DNA from 4 places in the Hoeflea ulvae genome. Region 4 is predicted to be linked to each of the others. Evidence: predicted binding sites of a transcription regulator. Region 4 holds the regulator's gene; each other region holds the start of a gene.
The links. The regulator LexA, encoded in region 4, represses DNA repair genes until DNA is damaged. The targets are predictions, from matches to a motif close to TGTTCNNNNTGTGTTCNG.
Positions count from the first base shown of each region.

Region 1: the regulator LexA is predicted to act here: its motif matches at 1,947-1,964, upstream of OEG82_RS08745 (PA0069 family radical SAM protein).
Region 2: the regulator LexA is predicted to act here: its motif matches at 2,559-2,576, upstream of OEG82_RS09890 (ATP-dependent helicase).
Region 3: the regulator LexA is predicted to act here: its motif matches at 2,559-2,576, upstream of radA (DNA repair protein RadA).

Region 1 covers NZ_JAOVZQ010000001.1:1,875,538-1,879,786, reverse strand. Annotated here, with positions in the region: gene OEG82_RS08760 (tetratricopeptide repeat protein) at 1-475, shown strand, start outside; gene OEG82_RS08755 (4-(cytidine 5'-diphospho)-2-C-methyl-D-erythritol kinase) at 435-1,337, shown strand; gene OEG82_RS08750 (glycosyltransferase family protein) at 1,347-1,862, opposite strand; gene OEG82_RS08745 (PA0069 family radical SAM protein) at 2,057-3,214, shown strand; gene OEG82_RS08740 (ribonuclease HII) at 3,386-4,030, shown strand; gene OEG82_RS08735 (F0F1 ATP synthase subunit B) at 4,133-4,249, opposite strand, start outside.
Region 2 covers NZ_JAOVZQ010000001.1:2,111,213-2,115,461, reverse strand. Annotated here, with positions in the region: gene OEG82_RS09890 (ATP-dependent helicase) at 24-2,522, opposite strand; gene OEG82_RS09885 (glyoxalase superfamily protein) at 2,805-3,362, shown strand; gene OEG82_RS09880 (SDR family oxidoreductase) at 3,424-4,143, opposite strand; gene OEG82_RS09875 (TetR/AcrR family transcriptional regulator) at 4,215-4,249, shown strand, end outside.
Region 3 covers NZ_JAOVZQ010000001.1:3,625,903-3,630,151, reverse strand. Annotated here, with positions in the region: gene purF (amidophosphoribosyltransferase) at 1-423, opposite strand, end outside; gene OEG82_RS17265 (CvpA family protein) at 476-1,036, opposite strand; gene radA (DNA repair protein RadA) at 1,099-2,508, opposite strand; gene OEG82_RS17255 (methyltransferase family protein) at 2,720-3,160, shown strand; gene OEG82_RS17250 (TetR family transcriptional regulator) at 3,162-3,752, shown strand; gene alr (alanine racemase) at 3,740-4,249, opposite strand, start outside.
Region 4 covers NZ_JAOVZQ010000001.1:2,642,306-2,646,554, forward strand. Annotated here, with positions in the region: gene OEG82_RS12555 (ComEC/Rec2 family competence protein) at 1-53, shown strand, start outside; gene OEG82_RS12560 (ComEC/Rec2 family competence protein) at 41-1,120, shown strand; gene lexA (transcriptional repressor LexA) at 1,169-1,885, opposite strand; gene OEG82_RS12570 (molybdopterin molybdotransferase MoeA) at 1,996-3,207, opposite strand; gene moaC (cyclic pyranopterin monophosphate synthase MoaC) at 3,212-3,712, opposite strand; gene trpC (indole-3-glycerol phosphate synthase TrpC) at 3,714-4,249, opposite strand, start outside.

The DNA.
Region 1 (4,249 bases), 770 kb from region 4:
CGTCGATCTGAGGCCAAATGACGGCTATATCGTCGATTCGCTCGGCTGGGCGCATTACCGGCTGTCGCAATATGACGACGCGGTGCGCGAGCTCGAGCGCGCCGTCGAACTCAAGCCGGCGGACCCGACCATCAATGATCATCTCGGCGACGCCTATTGGCGTGTCGGGCGCGAGCTGGAAGCAACGTTTCAGTGGAAGCGGGCGCTCGCCAATGATCCCGAGGAAGATCTCAAGCCGAAGATCGAGCTGAAGCTGAACGAAGGCCTGCCGCCGCTGGAGCCGGCGATCCCGGCCGCCGACAATGGCGGGGCCAAGGACAGCGCCCCTGCACTGCCGCAGGCAGACGGGGCAGGCGCCGACAAGAAGACGTGGCTTGAGCCGGCCCATGGCGAACCGCGCCATGCCGGGCAGGCCCCGGCCGGCCACGCCGCACCTGCGCTGCATGGCAACACGCGGCCTTATGCTCACGGCTGAGGCGCCGGCGAAGGTCAATCTGGCGCTGCATGTCACCGGACAGCGGGCGGACGGCTATCATTTGATCGAAAGCCTGGTGGTTTTCACCGATCTGGGCGACCGGGTGTCGGTGGAACTCTGCGACCGTGACGGCTTCGATCTCGACGGGCCGGAAGCCGCCGGCCTTTCGAACGAGGATGCGCATACCAATCTGGTTGTCCGCGCCCGTGACGCCCTGCGCGCGGCGGCGCTGCGTGACGGCATTGACGCCGCAGCGGTGCGGATCCGGCTCGACAAGCGGCTTCCCGTCGCCTCCGGCATTGGCGGCGGCTCGGCCGATGCGGCTGCGACGCTGAAAGCGCTGTGCCGGGTCTGGAAATTTGCGCCGACCCCCGAAACACTGTCGGCGATCGCGCTTTCGCTCGGCGCCGACGTGCCGATGTGCCTGCACGGAAAACCGCTGATTGCCCGCGGCATCGGCGAAAGGCTCGAACCGGTTGCACCGGACTTCGGGCTCGACATGGTGATCGTCAATCCGCGCGTCGGCGTCTCGACACCAGCTGTTTTCTCGAAACTCGAGCGCCGCGACAACGCCGCCCTGCCCGCGCCCGGGAGCCTGGCCGACAGGGACGGGTTCATTGACTGGCTGGCGCAGACCCGCAACGATCTGCAGGCTCCGGCAATGCGGCTGGTTCCCGATATCTCAGTCTGCCTTGCAATGCTTGCTGACAGCGGCACGCTGCTTGCGCGGATGTCAGGCTCGGGCGCCACCTGCTTTGGGCTCTATGCCTCCGCAGAGGCCGCAGAGGCGGCGGCGCAGCACATGCGGGCGGCAAGGCCGGGCTGGTTCATCGAAGCGACCCGGACACTGTCTCCGGGCTGATCTGAGCCGTCAGGACAGCGCCAGCACCGAGGCCGGGACGATTTCGCAATTGAGCCGCTTCATCGCCAGGCCACGGCCGAGGCTTTCCAGCGTCTGGCCGGATCCGGAATTTGCTATCGCCTGGCGTTTTGGCATCAGCACGCCGTGTTCCAGCGCCGACACGCGGCGGCCGAACCGCTTGAAGAACGGCAGCCTGTATTCACGCGAGGGCCGCAGCCGCGCCGGCTGCTCGGACACCGCCATATGCTGGCCGATATGATCGACCCAGCCCAGCAAGGGCCGTGCGCCCGGCTGGATCAGCAGCAGCCAGTCTCCCCGAGCCGAGGCCACCGTTTCGCGCAGATCCGGATTGTCGAGGAACCGGCATCCGGCCGCATCGGCGAGAACGGCGCTGCCGTCACTTGAACCGCGATCGAGAATCACCACTTCGGCGACAAGACCCTCGACCGCGCCATGGACAAGCGCTGCCAGCGTCACCGCCAGTGCCTTCTCGTCATTGCTGCATTCGATGAAAACGCTGATCATGGGTTCTTTTAGATCAAGCGCCGGCAAGTTGCCAGCCGGTTGAATCCGTTAATCAATTCCGTTTCGCTGGTGTGCGCTGATTAATGTTCTTGCTATGTTCCGTTTTTTGCGATAGGAATATAGTCACCTGACCGGCACATCTCTTCGCCGCGCCACAGATTTTTTGTCCCCGCTTCGGGGCGTATGGAGGTCTTATGCCAAGCCTTTCGACGTTGAAACAGACAGCTTTCGCACCCGGCCTGACCGCCGGCGAAGCGGATGCGCAGGTTGTGGCAAGCGGCATGCGCCTGACTGATGACCGCATTCGCGGCCGCGGCGCCGGGCTCAACATGTCGGGCCGCTTCGAGATCTCCACCTGCGAGGTGTTTGACGACGGCTGGAGCAGCCTCGAGGAGCTGGCGCCGTTCAAGACCGAAGTGCAGATCGAAAAGCCGCGCACCATCATCACCAAGAACCAGTCGCCGGACCTGTCCTTCGACCGCTCGATCAATCCCTATCGCGGTTGCGAGCATGGCTGCGTCTATTGTTTCGCCCGGCCCACCCACGCCTATATGGGGCTGTCGGCCGGCGTCGACTTCGAGGCCAAGCTGTTTGCCAAGCCCGACGCGCCGCGGCTTCTGGAGCGGGAACTGTCGAAGCCGGGCTACAAGGTGCAGCCGATCGCCATCGGCACCAACACCGACCCCTACCAGCCGGTCGAGCGGCAATGGCGGATCACCCGGCAATTGCTCGAGGTGCTGGAAGCGGCCGGCCATCCCGTCGGCATCGTCACCAAATCGGCGCTGGTGGTGCGCGACATCGACATCCTGTCGCGCATGGCCGCAAAGGGACTTGCCCGGGTGGCGCTGTCGGTGACAACGCTCGACCGCAAGCTGGCCCGCACCCTGGAGCCGCGGGCGTCCACGCCGGAAAAGCGGCTGGAGGCGATCCGCGCGCTTTCGCAGGCCGGCATTCCGGTCTCGGTAATGGCGGCACCGGTGATTCCGGGCCTCAATGATCACGAGATCGAACGCATTCTCGATTCCGCCAAGGCGGCGGGTGCGGATGCTGCGGGCTATGTCATGCTGCGGCTGCCGATCGAAGTCAGCCCGCTGTTTCGCGACTGGCTGCTGCGGCATTACCCGGACCGCTACCGGCACGTGATGTCGCTGGTCCGCTCGATGCGCGGCGGCAAGGACTATGACGCCGAATTCGGCACTCGGATGCGCGGGACAGGGCCCTATGCCTGGCAGATTTCCCGGCGCTTCGAGCTGACTGCGAAGCGGCTTGGCCTCAATCTGCGAAAATCGCCGTTGCGGACCGATCACTTCGTGCCGCCGCATGGCGAAGGGGTTCAGTTGAGCCTGCTGTAGAGCCCCGGTTCGCGGGGCCATGAGACGCTTTTCATGCATGGTGTGACCATGCGCGACACCCCATCCGGACCGTCCGCCGCCCCGTTACAGGGCGGTCCGGCGCCCGTGCGGCAACCCGTCCCGCCGCCGGGCCTTGCAGAGGATCAGGCGGGTGTGCGAGTTTGCCGCAACATGGCTCGTACCCCGCCTGATTCCCTGTTTCCAGACTACCCGGCGATGCCCGATTATCGCTTTGAGCAGCATGCTGTCCAAAGCGGTTTCGGCTTGGTGGCCGGCGTTGACGAGGCCGGGCGCGGACCGCTTGCAGGACCGGTTGTCGCTGCCGCCGTCATTCTGGATTTCAACGCGATCCCCGACGGCCTCAACGATTCCAAGCTGCTCAAACGGCAAGCCCGGGAAGCGCTGTACGAAGCCATCCTGGCCACGTCACAGGTGGCGTTCGCCACCGCCTCGGCGCGCGAGATCGAGGCCACCGATATCCGCATCGCCAGCCTCACCGCCATGCGCCGGGCGCTGGCAGCCCTGCCGACCCGTGCCGGGTTCGCCCTGGTCGACGGCCGCGACGTGCCGCCGGGGTTAGATTGCATGGCCCGGGCGCTGGTCAAGGGCGATTCGCGCTGCCTGTCGATTGCCGCAGCCTCGATCGTCGCCAAGGTGACGCGCGACCGGATGATGACGCGGGCGGCACTTGACCACCCGCATTACGGTTTTGACAGCCATATGGGCTACGGCGCGCCGAAACATCTCAAGGCGCTGGCCGATCACGGCCCCTGCCCGCTGCACAGGATGACCTTCCGGCCGATGCGCAAGGACTGACCGCAGCACGCACGGCAATGCGCTTTTGACGACACCGAACCGAAGAAACGAAAAAGGCCGGGAAACGATCCCGGCCTTAACTCAGTCTGTTGGTATGACGGCCTAGTTGAGCCGGGTCTTGAGATCGCCGAGCGAAGCCTGGAACAGGTCGTTCGAGACCTTGCCGTCGACCTTGGAACCGATCAGCCGTTCGGCCGCGACAAGCGCCAGATCAACTGC
Region 2 (4,249 bases), 530 kb from region 4:
GGAGCAGAACTTGAACGCGATTGCTAACCCACCCGCTCGACAAACCCGTCCAGCACCCGTTTCTGGCCGGCCTTGTCGAAATCGATGGTCAGCTTGTTGCCGTCGATGACGGCGATGTTGCCGTTGCCGAATTTGAGGTGGAAGACGCGGTCGCCGACCGTGTAGGCCGAGGTGGTGCCGGTGGATTTGGCCACCAGCTCGCCATCGATGGTGGAGCCGCCGCGCGGGCCGGATTCGCCGTAGGCTATGCGCTCGACCGAAGGGCCCGAACGGGTTCCCCAATTGTCGCGGGCGGCGTCGGTCTTGTTGGCTTGGGCGCGTTTCCAGCCCGGGGTGTTGTAATTGCCGGAAAACGGTTCGGCGCGGTCAAAGCGCGAGGCGCCATAGGGGCCGCCGGACTGGCCCCCAAAGCTTCCGCCTCTGCCATAGCCGCCATAGCCGGTGTCGATGTCGGCGACCTCGACATGGGCTTCGGGCAATTCATCCAGAAACCGCGATGGCAGCGTCGATTGCCACAGCCCGTGAATGCGGCGGTTGGAAACGAACCAGATGTGGCAGAACAGCTTTGCGCGGGTCAGCCCGACATAGGCGAGACGGCGCTCTTCCTCGAGCCCCGAACGGCCGCCCTCATCAAGCGCGCGCTGGTGCGGGAAGAGGCCCTCTTCCCAGCCGGGCAGGAACACTGTCTCGAATTCCAGCCCCTTGGCCGAGTGCAGCGTCATGATCGAGACCGCATCGAGATCGGGATTGTTGTCCTTGTCCATGACCAGCGCCACATGCTCGAGAAAGGCACGCATGGATTCAAAGCCGGAAATGGTCTCGACCAGCTCTTTCAGGTTTTCCAGCCGCGTCGGTGCATCGGCGGAGCGGTCGTTCTGCCACATCTCGGTGTAGCCGGATTCCTCCAGAATGGTTTCGGCCAGTTCGTGGCCCGGCGTGGTTTCCAGCATGGACTGCCAGCGGGTAAACATCTCGACCACATCGGTGAGTGACTTGCGCGGCCGGGGCTTGAGCTCGTCAGTCAGGATCAGGTCGCGGGCGGCGGCCAGCATCGGCACGCCGCGGCCACGGGCGACATCATGCACCTGCCGCACGGCCGCCTCGCCCAGTCCGCGCTTGGGGACATTGACGATGCGCTCAAAGGCAAGGTCGTCGGCGGGCTGGCTGACGACACGGAAAAACGCCATGGCGTCGCGGATTTCCTGGCGTTCATAGAAGCGCGGACCGCCGATGACCCTGTAATTCAGGCCAAGCGTGACGAAACGTTCCTCGAATTCGCGCATCTGGAACGAGGCGCGGACCAGGATCGCCATGTTGTTGAGCGCCCGGCCCTTGTTTTGCGCCTGCTCGATTTCCTCACCAACGGCGCGGGCCTCTTCCTCCGAATCCCAGGCGGCATGCACCTGCACGCGTTCGTGATCGGGGTCGGACTGCTCGGTGAACAGGGTTTTTCCCAGCCGGCCCTCATTATGGGCGATCAGATGGCCGGCAGCGCCGAGAATGTGCTCGGTGGAACGGTAGTTGCGCTCCAGCCGGATTACCTTGGCGCCGGGAAAATCCTTGTCAAAGCGCAGGATGTTTTCGACTTCGGCGCCGCGCCAGCCATAGATCGACTGGTCGTCATCGCCGACGCAGCAGATGTTTGGCCGCTCCGGCGCGGTCCGCTGCGCCAGGAGCCTGAGCCACATATATTGCGCGGTGTTGGTGTCCTGGTACTCGTCGACCAGGATGAAGCGAAATTTCTGCTGATATTCCTTCAGCACATCGGGATGGGCGCGGAACATGCGGATCGGCAGGCACAGAAGATCGCCGAAATCGGCAGCATTGAGTGTCTGCAGGCGTTCCTGATAGGCGGTGTAGAGCGCCCTGCCCTTGCCATGGGCAAAGCCGCGGCTGTCGCCTTCGGGAATCTCGGCAGGCCCGAGCCCCTTGTTCTTCCAGCCGTCGATCATCTGGGCGAATTGCCGCGCCGGCCAGCGCTTGTCGTCAATGCCTTCGGCCTGGATCAGCTGCTTGCACAGCCGCACCACATCGTCGGTGTCCAGAATGGTGAAATCGGATCTGAGCCCCACCAGTTCGGCATGACGGCGCAAGAGCTTGACGCCGATCGAGTGGAAGGTGCCGAGCCAGGGCATGCCCTCGACCGCGCCGCCGACCAGCACGCTGACGCGCTCCTTCATCTCGCGCGCGGCCTTGTTGGTGAAGGTGACGGAGAGGATCTGCGACGGGTAGGCCAGGCCGAGATTGAGGATATGGGCGATGCGGGTGGTCAGAACCCTTGTCTTGCCGGTGCCGGCCCCGGCGAGCACCAGAACCGGGCCTTCGATGGATTCCACCGCATCGGCCTGCTCGGGATTGAGACCGGAGAGGTAGTTCGGCGTTGGCCGCGAGGCATTGCGCGCGGCAACAGCGCGCGCCGCAATCGAGCCGCCCTGGCTTGCCGGAGGGTTGGCTGCAGGCGGGGGAGCGGGCGCCGGATCATCGTCGCCGAAAAACGGAATGTCGTCATCTGCTGGGTTCATACCCGTGAATGTAGTGATTCGGGGGAGAAAGACCAGTGTTCGCGGTTCATTCCGGTGCTTGAAGCGCCGGGCTCAACAACTTGTGAGCCGCCACACCACCGGACTGAGGCTTGACCAGCATTGGCAGTTGAGAAACAATCTGGCCACGGCCAGCGCTGCCGGCAGTCCGCGCCTCATTGAGGTTTGGCGAAAGCGCGTCTTGTTTTTCCGGTTCTCCTGATCGGCGAAAAAGTCAGCAATGCGGACACTGATCATCCTCTTCGCCGCAGACAGGATTGGACTATGCGAACATATCTCGATGCAAAAGCCATGGCTTCAGCCATGCGCGAGCGGCTGGCCGGCACAGGCGTTGCCATTACTCACAGCCAGGCGCTGGAAATCGTGGCCCGTCAATTCGGCTTCGACACCTGGAACATTCTGGCGGCGCGGATCGCGGCAAGCCCGGAAACCCGCGACGATAGCGGCATCGGGCTGGAAGCGGCGGCCCCGATCATCCGGATTTTCGACGAAGCCAAGGCACGCGAATTCTATCTCGAATTTCTCGGCTGCAGCGTCGACTGGGAGCACCGTTTCGGGCCCGATGCGCCTCTCTACATGCAGGTGTCCCGCGGGGCGATGGTGCTGCATCTGAGCGAGCATTCGGGCGACGCCACGCCGGGCGCCAATGCGGTGGTCTTTGCCAGAGACGTCGAAAAACTGCATGGCGAACTCCTGGCGCACAATTACCGCTACAACCGGCCGGGCCTGCAGAAGCAGGATTGGGGGCTCGAGATGCAGGTGACCGATCCGTTCAGCAACCGGCTGCGTTTCATCGAACGCAAAGCGGCGCAGGAAACCTGATCCGAAGCCTCCGGGAAGCAGCCTGCTTTCCTGCCAATGCGGGAAAGCAGGCTGTGCGCCGCTACCAAGGCGTCTCGCCGTCAGGCTCGACGAAGCGGCCAGAGCCTTCGTGATCAAGCGCGAAGCGAACAGGCAAGCGGGCCCCCTCCTCCGGCGTCATGGTGCCATAGCCGGTGAGATCGGTCTTGACGAAGCCGGGGCTCACGGAGTTGACCCTGATCGACGTGCCTCTCAGTTCCTCGTGAAGCTCGATCGTCAGCATGTTCAGTGCGGCCTTGGAGGCGTTGTAGCCGATGAACCGGTTGGCATAGTAGGGCGAGGACGGATCACCGTTGAGCGTCAGCGACCCCAGCGAACTGGCAAGATTGACGATCCGGCCGGCGGGCGCCTTGCGCAACAGCGGCAGGAAGGCCTGGGTGACCGCCAATGTGCCGAGGAAATTGGTGTCCATCACCTTGCGCACCGCCTCGAGCGAGGCTTTTCCCGGGGCTGCGTCGGCGAAATCGAAGATGCCGGCATTGTTGACCAGAATGTCGAGCCGCCCATGCAAGCCTGCAACCTTTTCGACGGCGGCGGCGATGCCTGACCAGTCGCAGAGGTCGATGTGCAGGGCGCTTGCGCTCAGCCCCTCGTCCGCCAGATCCGCAAGGGCCTTTCTGGCGCGGTCGTCGTCACGCGCGCCGATGATTATATCAACACCGGCCTGGGCCAGTTGCCGTGCAATCTCGAGCCCGATTCCCTTGTTGCCGCCCGTAACCAGCGCAATTCGTCTGTCTGCCATGGAACGATCCTTTCGTGTGTGCAGGTGATGCGGTTAGGATATGAAGGATTGTTCAGTTTGAGGATTCGCATTTGGCTGCCACCTCACCGCGCCCGCTCGCACCCCG
Region 3 (4,249 bases), 980 kb from region 4:
GAAGATCGAGCCGCGTTTCTGCAATTCCCGCTGCACGGTGAGCGCATTGGTGATGTTGCCATTGTGGGAAATGGCGAAACCGCCGCCGGCAAATTCGGCAAAGAAGGGCTGAATGTTGCGCAGGCCTTCGCCGCCGGTGGTGGAATAGCGGGTATGGCCGATGGCGCGGTCGCCGGGCAGGCGGTCCATGACCGAGCGCTTGGTGAAGGTGTCGCCGATCAGGCCGACATGGCGCTCGACCGAAAACTGCTGGCCGTCAAAGGCGACGATGCCGGCCGCTTCCTGGCCACGATGCTGAAGCGCATGCAGCCCCAGCGTGACGACGGCCGCGGCCTCGGGCTTGCCGAATATTCCGAATACGCCACATTCGTCATGGAAACAGTCGGCTTCGTTGTCGACCGGTTTCAATCCAGTGTCTGTCATCGGTATCGAACCTTTTTCTAGACCGGCCGGATTGATCCCCGACCGGAATCACTCATCCGCTCGTGGCGGGCGCCTCGTCGATGGCGGGGTCTTCTGCCCCGCCGCCGCGCAGGCGTTCAAGGATCGTTGCATCCGCATCATCGGGCAACATGTTGATCAGCTTGGTCCCGAGCGAATCGAGCATCGGCTTCGATTTCGCCGTCGCCACCCATTCGGGCTGTTTCGGCGCGGCCACGAGCCAATTGAAGAACAACATGGCGACAACCACCAGCAACACGCCGCGGGCAGCGCCAAAAACAAAACCAAGGGTCCGGTCGAGTGCGCCGATGCGGCTGTCGATGATGAAATCGGCAATCCGCATGGTGATGTAGGACACGATGATCAGCGCGATCAGGAACACCACCGCAGCCGAACCAATCATGGCGATCTTGTCGGACGAGGTGTATTTGAGCGCGAAAGGGGTCAGGATCGGATAGAGGAAATAGGCAGCGGCAGCCGCGGCGATCCAGGAAGCGACGGCCAGAACCTCGCGTGAAAATCCACGCACCATGGCAAGCACTGCCGAAAACAGCGTGATACCAAGCAGGATGGCGTCAAGAAGGGTAATAGGCATGAAATCGCGTTCCGTTCAGTCGCTGCCCGCCATCGCCGCTTCGGGCATCAGATGGGCTGAATTCAGTTTTCGTCCTCGTCACCTTCAGTCAGCTGCGCCGCTTTCGATCCGGCGATGCGCGCCACAAGATCGGCCAGCGTTTCCATCAGTGCCAGACCTGCACCCGATTTGGAAGGCAGGTCGGCGGATCCCGACGGCAACACTGCATTGGCGAAGCCCAGCTTTTCGGCCTCCTTCAGCCGTAAACCTGTTTGCGCCACTGGCCGGATGGCTCCTGACAGGCTGACTTCGCCGAAATAGACGCAATCGGCAGGAAGGGCAAGCCCGGCGAGAGAGGAAACCAGGGCTGCGGCCACAGCTAAATCCGCGGCCGGTTCGGTGATCCGGTACCCACCGGCGATATTGAGGTAGACATCATGGCTGCCAAGGCGCACGCCGCAATGGGCTTCAAGCACGGCCAGGATCATCGCCAGGCGCGAGGAATCCCAGCCGATCACCGCACGCCGCGGGGTGCCGAGGCTCGATGGCGCCACCAGTGCCTGGACTTCGACCAGCACCGGCCTTGTGCCCTCGATGCCGGCAAAGACCGCAGCACCTGGCGATTTGGCATTGCGTTCGCCCAGGAACAGCTCTGACGGGTTGGCGACTTCGCGCAAGCCCTTGTCGGACATCTCGAAAACGCCGATCTCGTCGGTGGCGCCGAAGCGATTCTTGACGGTGCGCAGAATGCGGTAGTGATGGCCGCGGTCGCCTTCGAAATAAAGCACCGCATCGACCATGTGTTCGACCACCCGCGGCCCGGCAATCTGGCCGTCCTTGGTGACATGGCCGACCAGCACCATGGCGGCCCCGGTCTGCTTGGCGTAGCGGACCATGGCGTGCACGCCGGTGCGGACCTGGGTCACCGTGCCCGGCGCCGATCCGGCAAGGTCGCTCCACAGCGTCTGGATCGAATCGATGATGACAAAATCCGGGCGCTTGCCGTCGGCCAGCGTGGCGAGGATGTCCTCGACATTGGTTTCGGCGGCCAGCAGCACGCCTGAATCGGCGGCCCCCAGCCGTTGCGCCCGGAGCCGCACCTGGGCCACGGCTTCCTCGCCCGAGACATAGATCACCCGGTGGCCCTGGCGCGCCAAGGCAGCCGCGGCCTGCATCAGCAGCGTCGACTTGCCGATGCCGGGATCGCCGCCGACCAGCACCGCAGAACCGCGGACAAAGCCGCCGCCGGTGGCCCGGTCGAGCTCGTTGATCAGGGTGGAGATGCGCGGCGCTTCCTCGATTTCACCGGCCAGGCTCGCCAGCGCCACCGGCCGGCCCTTTCGCATCGCGGTGCCCGGACCACCGCCGACGCCGCCGGTCGCGTCATCCTCGACGATGGTGTTCCACTCACCGCAGCCGTCGCATTTGCCGGCCCAGCGTGAATGGACGGTGCCACAGGACTGGCAGACGAATTGAACGCGTGCTTTGGCCAAGAGCCGGATCTCCTTGTTGCTGCTGACGGTTTGTCAGGAAGATGCGAGTATGTCCACTGTTTGTTCCTGTTTTCTGACTGATTTCCCGGACCCGTAAGTACGGCAAGTGTTTTGTGGACACGCAGGATCCTGCCCTTGAGTGCAATCGCTTGCCAGTCGAGGTATTTAAGTAATAAAATGAGATATATTATCATTTATCAGGAGAATGATCATGCTGTCTCTTCCACCGGTTCACGTGCTGCTGCTTGTGATTCTGATCAAGGCGATTTTTCTGGCCGGCATCGGTCCCCAGCTTCTCCACCGGCCCGACGTGCTGTGGGGGCTTGTGCCGCTGATTGCCGGCCTCTGGCTGCTGGTTTCGGCCCGGCTTGCATTCTTGCGGTCAAAGACCACCATCATGACATTCGACCGTCCGGAGAAGCTGGTGACCTCCGGACCCTTCGCGTTGACCCGCAACCCGATGTATCTCGGTTTCCTGCTGCTCCTGGTGGGTGTTACGGTTCTGGCTGGCTATGCTGCCGGCATCGTGGCGCCGCTCGTGTTCTTTCTCTTGGCCAGGTTCTGGTACATTCCTTTCGAGGAAAGGGCTGCGGAGGAGGTCTTTGGTTCGGAGTATGCCGCCTACAAGGCGCGAACCAGGCGATGGATCTGAGATGGCGCGTCCACAAGCCGATGCTGATGCGCGACGACACGCGCTGCTTGCCGCTGCCGAAAGGGTATTGAAAGCCAACCGGGGGCGGCGGCTGGTAATGTCCGACGTGGCTGCGGAGGCGGGAATGTCGCAATCCTATGCCTATCGGTTCTTCGCCGACAAGAATGCCCTGATCGCGGCGATGGCCGAAAACTGGTTTGATGATGTTTCCCAAGCCGTTCGGGCGCTTGTCTGCGGGCCCGGACCGGTCGGATCGCGGCTGGAGGATTTCGTGCTTGTTCAGATGCGGATGAAATGCGCCACGCATGACGCGGATCCGGTGCTGTTTGCCGCCTATCTGGACCTTGCGTCCGGACATGGAGACATCGCCATGACACATGTGCATGAGATGGAGAGGGTGCTGACCGCTTTGATGGCCGAACGGTTTCCCGACCGCGATGCGGCTGCCGCGGCAAGGGTGTTCAACGATGCCACGCGCATGTTCCGCGACCCTTATGTGATTGCCCGGATGCGGCCGCTGATCACTGAAGACCGTGCGCGGGCGGTGGTTGCCACTGTGCTTGCCGGGCTCGAGAGCGGTCAGTCCACGTAGGTGCGTGCATGACGCTGGCCGAGGCTGGTCAGCAGTTCATAGCTGATGGTGCCCGCCGCGGTTGCGGCTTCCTCCAGCGTGATGGTTGGCCCCAGAAGCTCGACCCAATCCCCGGCATTGACACAATCCTCGGGCACGTCGGTGACGTCAAACATGGTCAGATCCATGGTAATCTTGCCGATCACCGGGACACGGGTGCCATTGAACGCGCCGAACGCCCCCTGCGGCACGGCCGAGCGCAGCGGAACGCCGGAGCCGGAGCCCGAGCGGTGGAAGCCGTCGGCATAGCCCACACCGCACACGGCGATGCGGCTGTCGCGGCTGAAGCGGTGACTGGCGCCGTAGCTCACGGTCTCCCCCGCCCGGGCGTGGCGGATCACCAGCACGCGGGCTTCCGCCGTCACCACCGGGGCCATCCGGTTGGGCACGCCCGACACCGGCTCACCGCCATAAAGCGCAATGCCGGGCCGGGTCATGTCATGATGCGCGGCGGAGCC
Region 4 (4,249 bases):
GCCTGTGGGGGGCGCCTGGCCGGTCCGCTGGCTCGTCGTGTTGGCCAAGCTGATGCTCGGCCTGGCCATTACCTCGCTGGTTGCGGGACTGGCCACCGGGCTGTTTTCCGCGCATCATTTTCACCGCGTCGCCGGTCACGGGCTGCTCGCCAATCTGCTGGCGATGCCGCTGGTGACGCTGGTGGTGATGCCTGCCGGACTGGCTGCCATGCTGCTGATGCCTCTCGGCCTTGATGCCGTGCCGCTGCAGGTGATGGGGCAGGGGCTCGAAGCCGTTATCGCCGTTGCCCATCATGTCGACGGTCTCGGCGGCAATCTCAGCGTCGGCCAGATCCCGCTCGCGGCCACCGCCACGGCAGGCGCCGGGCTTGTCGTTCTCGTGTATCTGAGAAGCTGGCTGCGGCTGACGGGCGCGGTGCTGATTGGTCTGGGCGCCGCATTTGCACTTCCGCCGCTGGCAAGCCCGATGCCCGATGTCCTGATCAGCGAAGACGGCAAGCTGGTGGCCCTGGCAGGGTCTGACGGGCTTGCCAGCAATGCCGCGCGTCCCTCGGCCTTCGTGTTCCGGCAGTGGCAGGCTGCGCTGCGGGCGCCGCCGCATCGGCCGCCGGTCTCCCATGCACAGGCCGCAGCGGCCAATGCCGGCCAGCCCGAAAGCCTCGATCTCTTGCTGCGCGCTGCGGCGGAAGCGCCGTCGCGGTTTCACTGCGCCGGGCGCGGTATCTGCGCCGCCATTCATCATCGGGTCCGGGTGATTGCGGTTGATAAGGCGCCGCTGATCGGGGCTGCCTGCGACCGGGCCGACCTCGTGGTGGTGGCGATCCCGGTCTACATGCAGAGTTGTTGGTCCGGCGCGACACTTGTCACCGCGCGCAGCCTGCGCCGCAGCGGCGCCATGACGGTCACCCTGGCAAACAAGCCCGCAGCCGCCCTTGCGGACCAGCCTGTTGAGAAACTGGCAGATCAGTCAGGCGGCAGCCATGTCCGGCAGGCAGGGGGCGCCCCGGGATCGCAGCGGCCGGACTTGCGGATCAGATCGGCCCCGGAAGGCGTCGTCCGGCCCTGGACGGTGCAGCGTTATTACGACTGGCGCAGCCGAAGCTATGATCTGCCCGGTTGAGCAGGCCGCCCGGCCCGGACGGTCTCCCCATCGGTCACAAGGACCTAGTCAGTGGTAGCGGCGGATCAGGCCGACAAGCTTGCCCTGCACCTTGATCCGGTCGGGTCCGAAAATGCGGGTCTCATAGGCCGGGTTGGCGGCCTCCAGCGCGATCGAGGCGCCCTTGCGGCGGAACCGCTTCAGCGTGGCTTCCTCGTCATCGACCAGTGCGACGACGATGTCGCCGGGGCTGGCGCTCGAGACATTGCGGATCACAACGGTGTCGCCATCGAAGATCCCGGCATCGATCATCGAATCGCCCTTGACCTCGAGCGCGTAGTGATCACCGGGCCCGATCATCTCCACCGGCACGGTGATGGTGTGGGTGATGTTCTGGATCGCCGAGATCGGCACACCGGCGGCGATGCGGCCCATCATCGGCACTTCGGCCACCTGCGAGGCCTCGTCATTGGCGGCCGTGGCCCGCCGGACCGGTTCCGGTGTCTTGCCGAGGCTGCCCTCGATGACGCTGGGCGAGAAGCCGCGCCGCGGCTGCAGATTGGCCTGGTAGCTGTCAGGCAGCTTGATCACCTCGAGGGCGCGGGCCCGGTTTGGCAGGCGGCGGATGAAGCCGCGTTCTTCCAGCGCCGTGATCAGCCGGTGGATGCCGGATTTGGACGCCAGGTTGAGCGCATCCTTCATCTCGTCGAAAGAGGGCGGGATGCCGCTTTCTTTCATGCGTTCGTGAATGAAGAGAAGAAGTTCGTGCTGTTTGCGCGTCAACATTGTCGATTTACCCCGGTGGCCGGCCCGATGGTCGGAATGAAACAAAACCAGAACTCAGCTAACATGCTCCATCTGTGTTCCGCAAGGGGTAAAGAAACAATGAAAGAACATCAGGGGCGCAAAACGAGCACGCTGCAAGTAGATCCGGGTTTTGCTGGTAAAGCGAAAGGTGGCCTGACGATCAGGCAGCGGGCGTCGGCAAAGACCTTCATCAGCGACGAATCCTGGCGGTCAAAGGGGGTCGCGCTCAGCGTGCCGTCGGGGCCGGTGGCAAGGTCGGCGCGGATATAGTCCTGACGCAGGTCGTTTTCCGGCATGTCCTTGGTCAATATGGCTTTTTTCATCCTGTCGGGGTCCGGACGTCCGCCCAGCCGGGTCACCAGTGGCTCGAGAAACAGATGCGCGCAGACGAGACTCGAGGCCGGATTTCCCGGCAGTCCCAGCACCCGCATTCCGCCCAGCCGTCCCGACATCAGCGGCTTGCCAGGACGCATGGCGATTCGCCAGAAATCCAGCGCCATTCCACGGCCTGTGAGCGCCTTTTGCACCAGGTCATGATCGCCCACGGAAGCCCCGCCGATGGTCACCAGCACGTCCGCGCCCTGCGCCAGAGCCGAATCAATCGCCGAATCAAGAGCCTCCATCCGGTCGGCGGCAATGCCCAGATCGATGATCTCGGCGCCGGCTTCGCGCGCCAGCGCGGCCACGCCGAAGGTGTTGGAGGCGATGATCTGACCCGGTCCGAGTTCTTCGCCAGGCAGCCGCAACTCGTCGCCGGTGGCGAGAATCGCGACCCGGGGCTTTCGCACCACCGGCAGCGTCGCGTGGTTCATCGCGGCGGCGAAGGTGATGGCGCCGGCATCGAGCAGCCGTCCGGCCTCGAGCCCGACCTTGCCGGTCTCAAAATCAATGCCCGCATCGCGGATATAGCGGCCGGGCACCGGGGCTTCGTTGATCCGGACGGAACCATCATCGAGTTTGTCGGTATTTTCCTGAATGACGATGGCATCTGCGCCTTCGGGCACCGGCGCGCCGGTGAAGATCCGGATCGCCGATTTCGGCGCCAAAGCACCGTCATGGCCGTGTCCGGCGGCAGATTCGCCCTGAAGTGTCAGTATGGCGCCGGCACTGGCTTCTCCGGCGCGCACCGCATAGCCGTCCATGGCCGAGGCCGCAAAGGGAGGGTGGGTGCGCAGCGCCTTGATATCCCGGGCCAGCACCCGGCCGGATGTCCGTGCCAGCGGCAGCATTTCCGGCTCTTGGGGCGCCGCCGCATCCTCCAGGATCCGCCTGAGCGCTTCGTCAACCGGCATCAATGCCATCGGATCATCCCTTCGCCTGCACAACCCAGTCGCCGGATTTGCCGCCGGACTTGGCCAGCACCCGGATACCGCCGATCTCCATGCCCCGGTCCACCGCCTTGGCCATGTCGTAAATCGTCAGGCAGGTCACCGACACCGCAGTCAGCGCTTCCATCTCCACGCCGGTCTTGCCGGTGAGCTTGGCCAGCGCCGAAACCCGCAAGCCGGGCAGGGCCTCGTCGGGCTCGATCTCGACGCCGACCTTGGTCAGCGCCAGCGGATGGCACAGCGGAATGAGGTTTGCGGTCTGCTTGGCGGCCATGATGCCGGCAATCCGCGCGGCCCCGATGACATCGCCCTTCTTCATGTCCCCGGCCAGGATCAGCGCCAGCGTCTCGGGCTTCATCAGCACGAAACCCTCGGCTTCGGCGACGCGCACCGTATCGGCCTTGTCGCCGACATCGACCATGCTCGCCGACCCGTCTTCTGCCAGATGTGTCAGCCGTGCGCCGGTGTCATCGGCCATCTCAGCGCACCGCTTCCGCGGTCTGCCCGGTCAGCAACGCCCTGGTCGCCGCTGCCACATCCGGCTGGCGCATCAGGCTTTCGCCGACCAGGAATGTTTTGATCCCGCTGGTTGCCAGCCGTTCGCAATCGGCAAAGGAGCCGATGCCGCTTTCGCCGACCAGAATGCGGTCGTCCGGCACCAGGGCCGCCAGCCGCTCGGAGACCGTCAGCGACACGTCGAAGGTGCGCAGATTGCGATTGTTGACGCCGAGCAGGCGGCTTTCGAGCCGGAGCGCGCGTTCGGTCTCGGCCTCGTCATGCACCTCGATCAGCGCCGCCATACCCAGGTCTTGGGCCTCGTCTTCCAGCCGCTTTGCGTCGTCATCGGTCAGGCAGGCCATGATGATCAGGATCGCGTCAGCGCCCCAGGCGCGCGCCTCGTGCACCTGGTAGCGGTCGAACATGAAATCCTTGCGAAGCGCGGGCAGGGCGCAGGCCGCGCGTGCGGCGGTCAGAAACTCCGGCGCGCCCTGGAATGACGGCGCGTCGGTGAGCA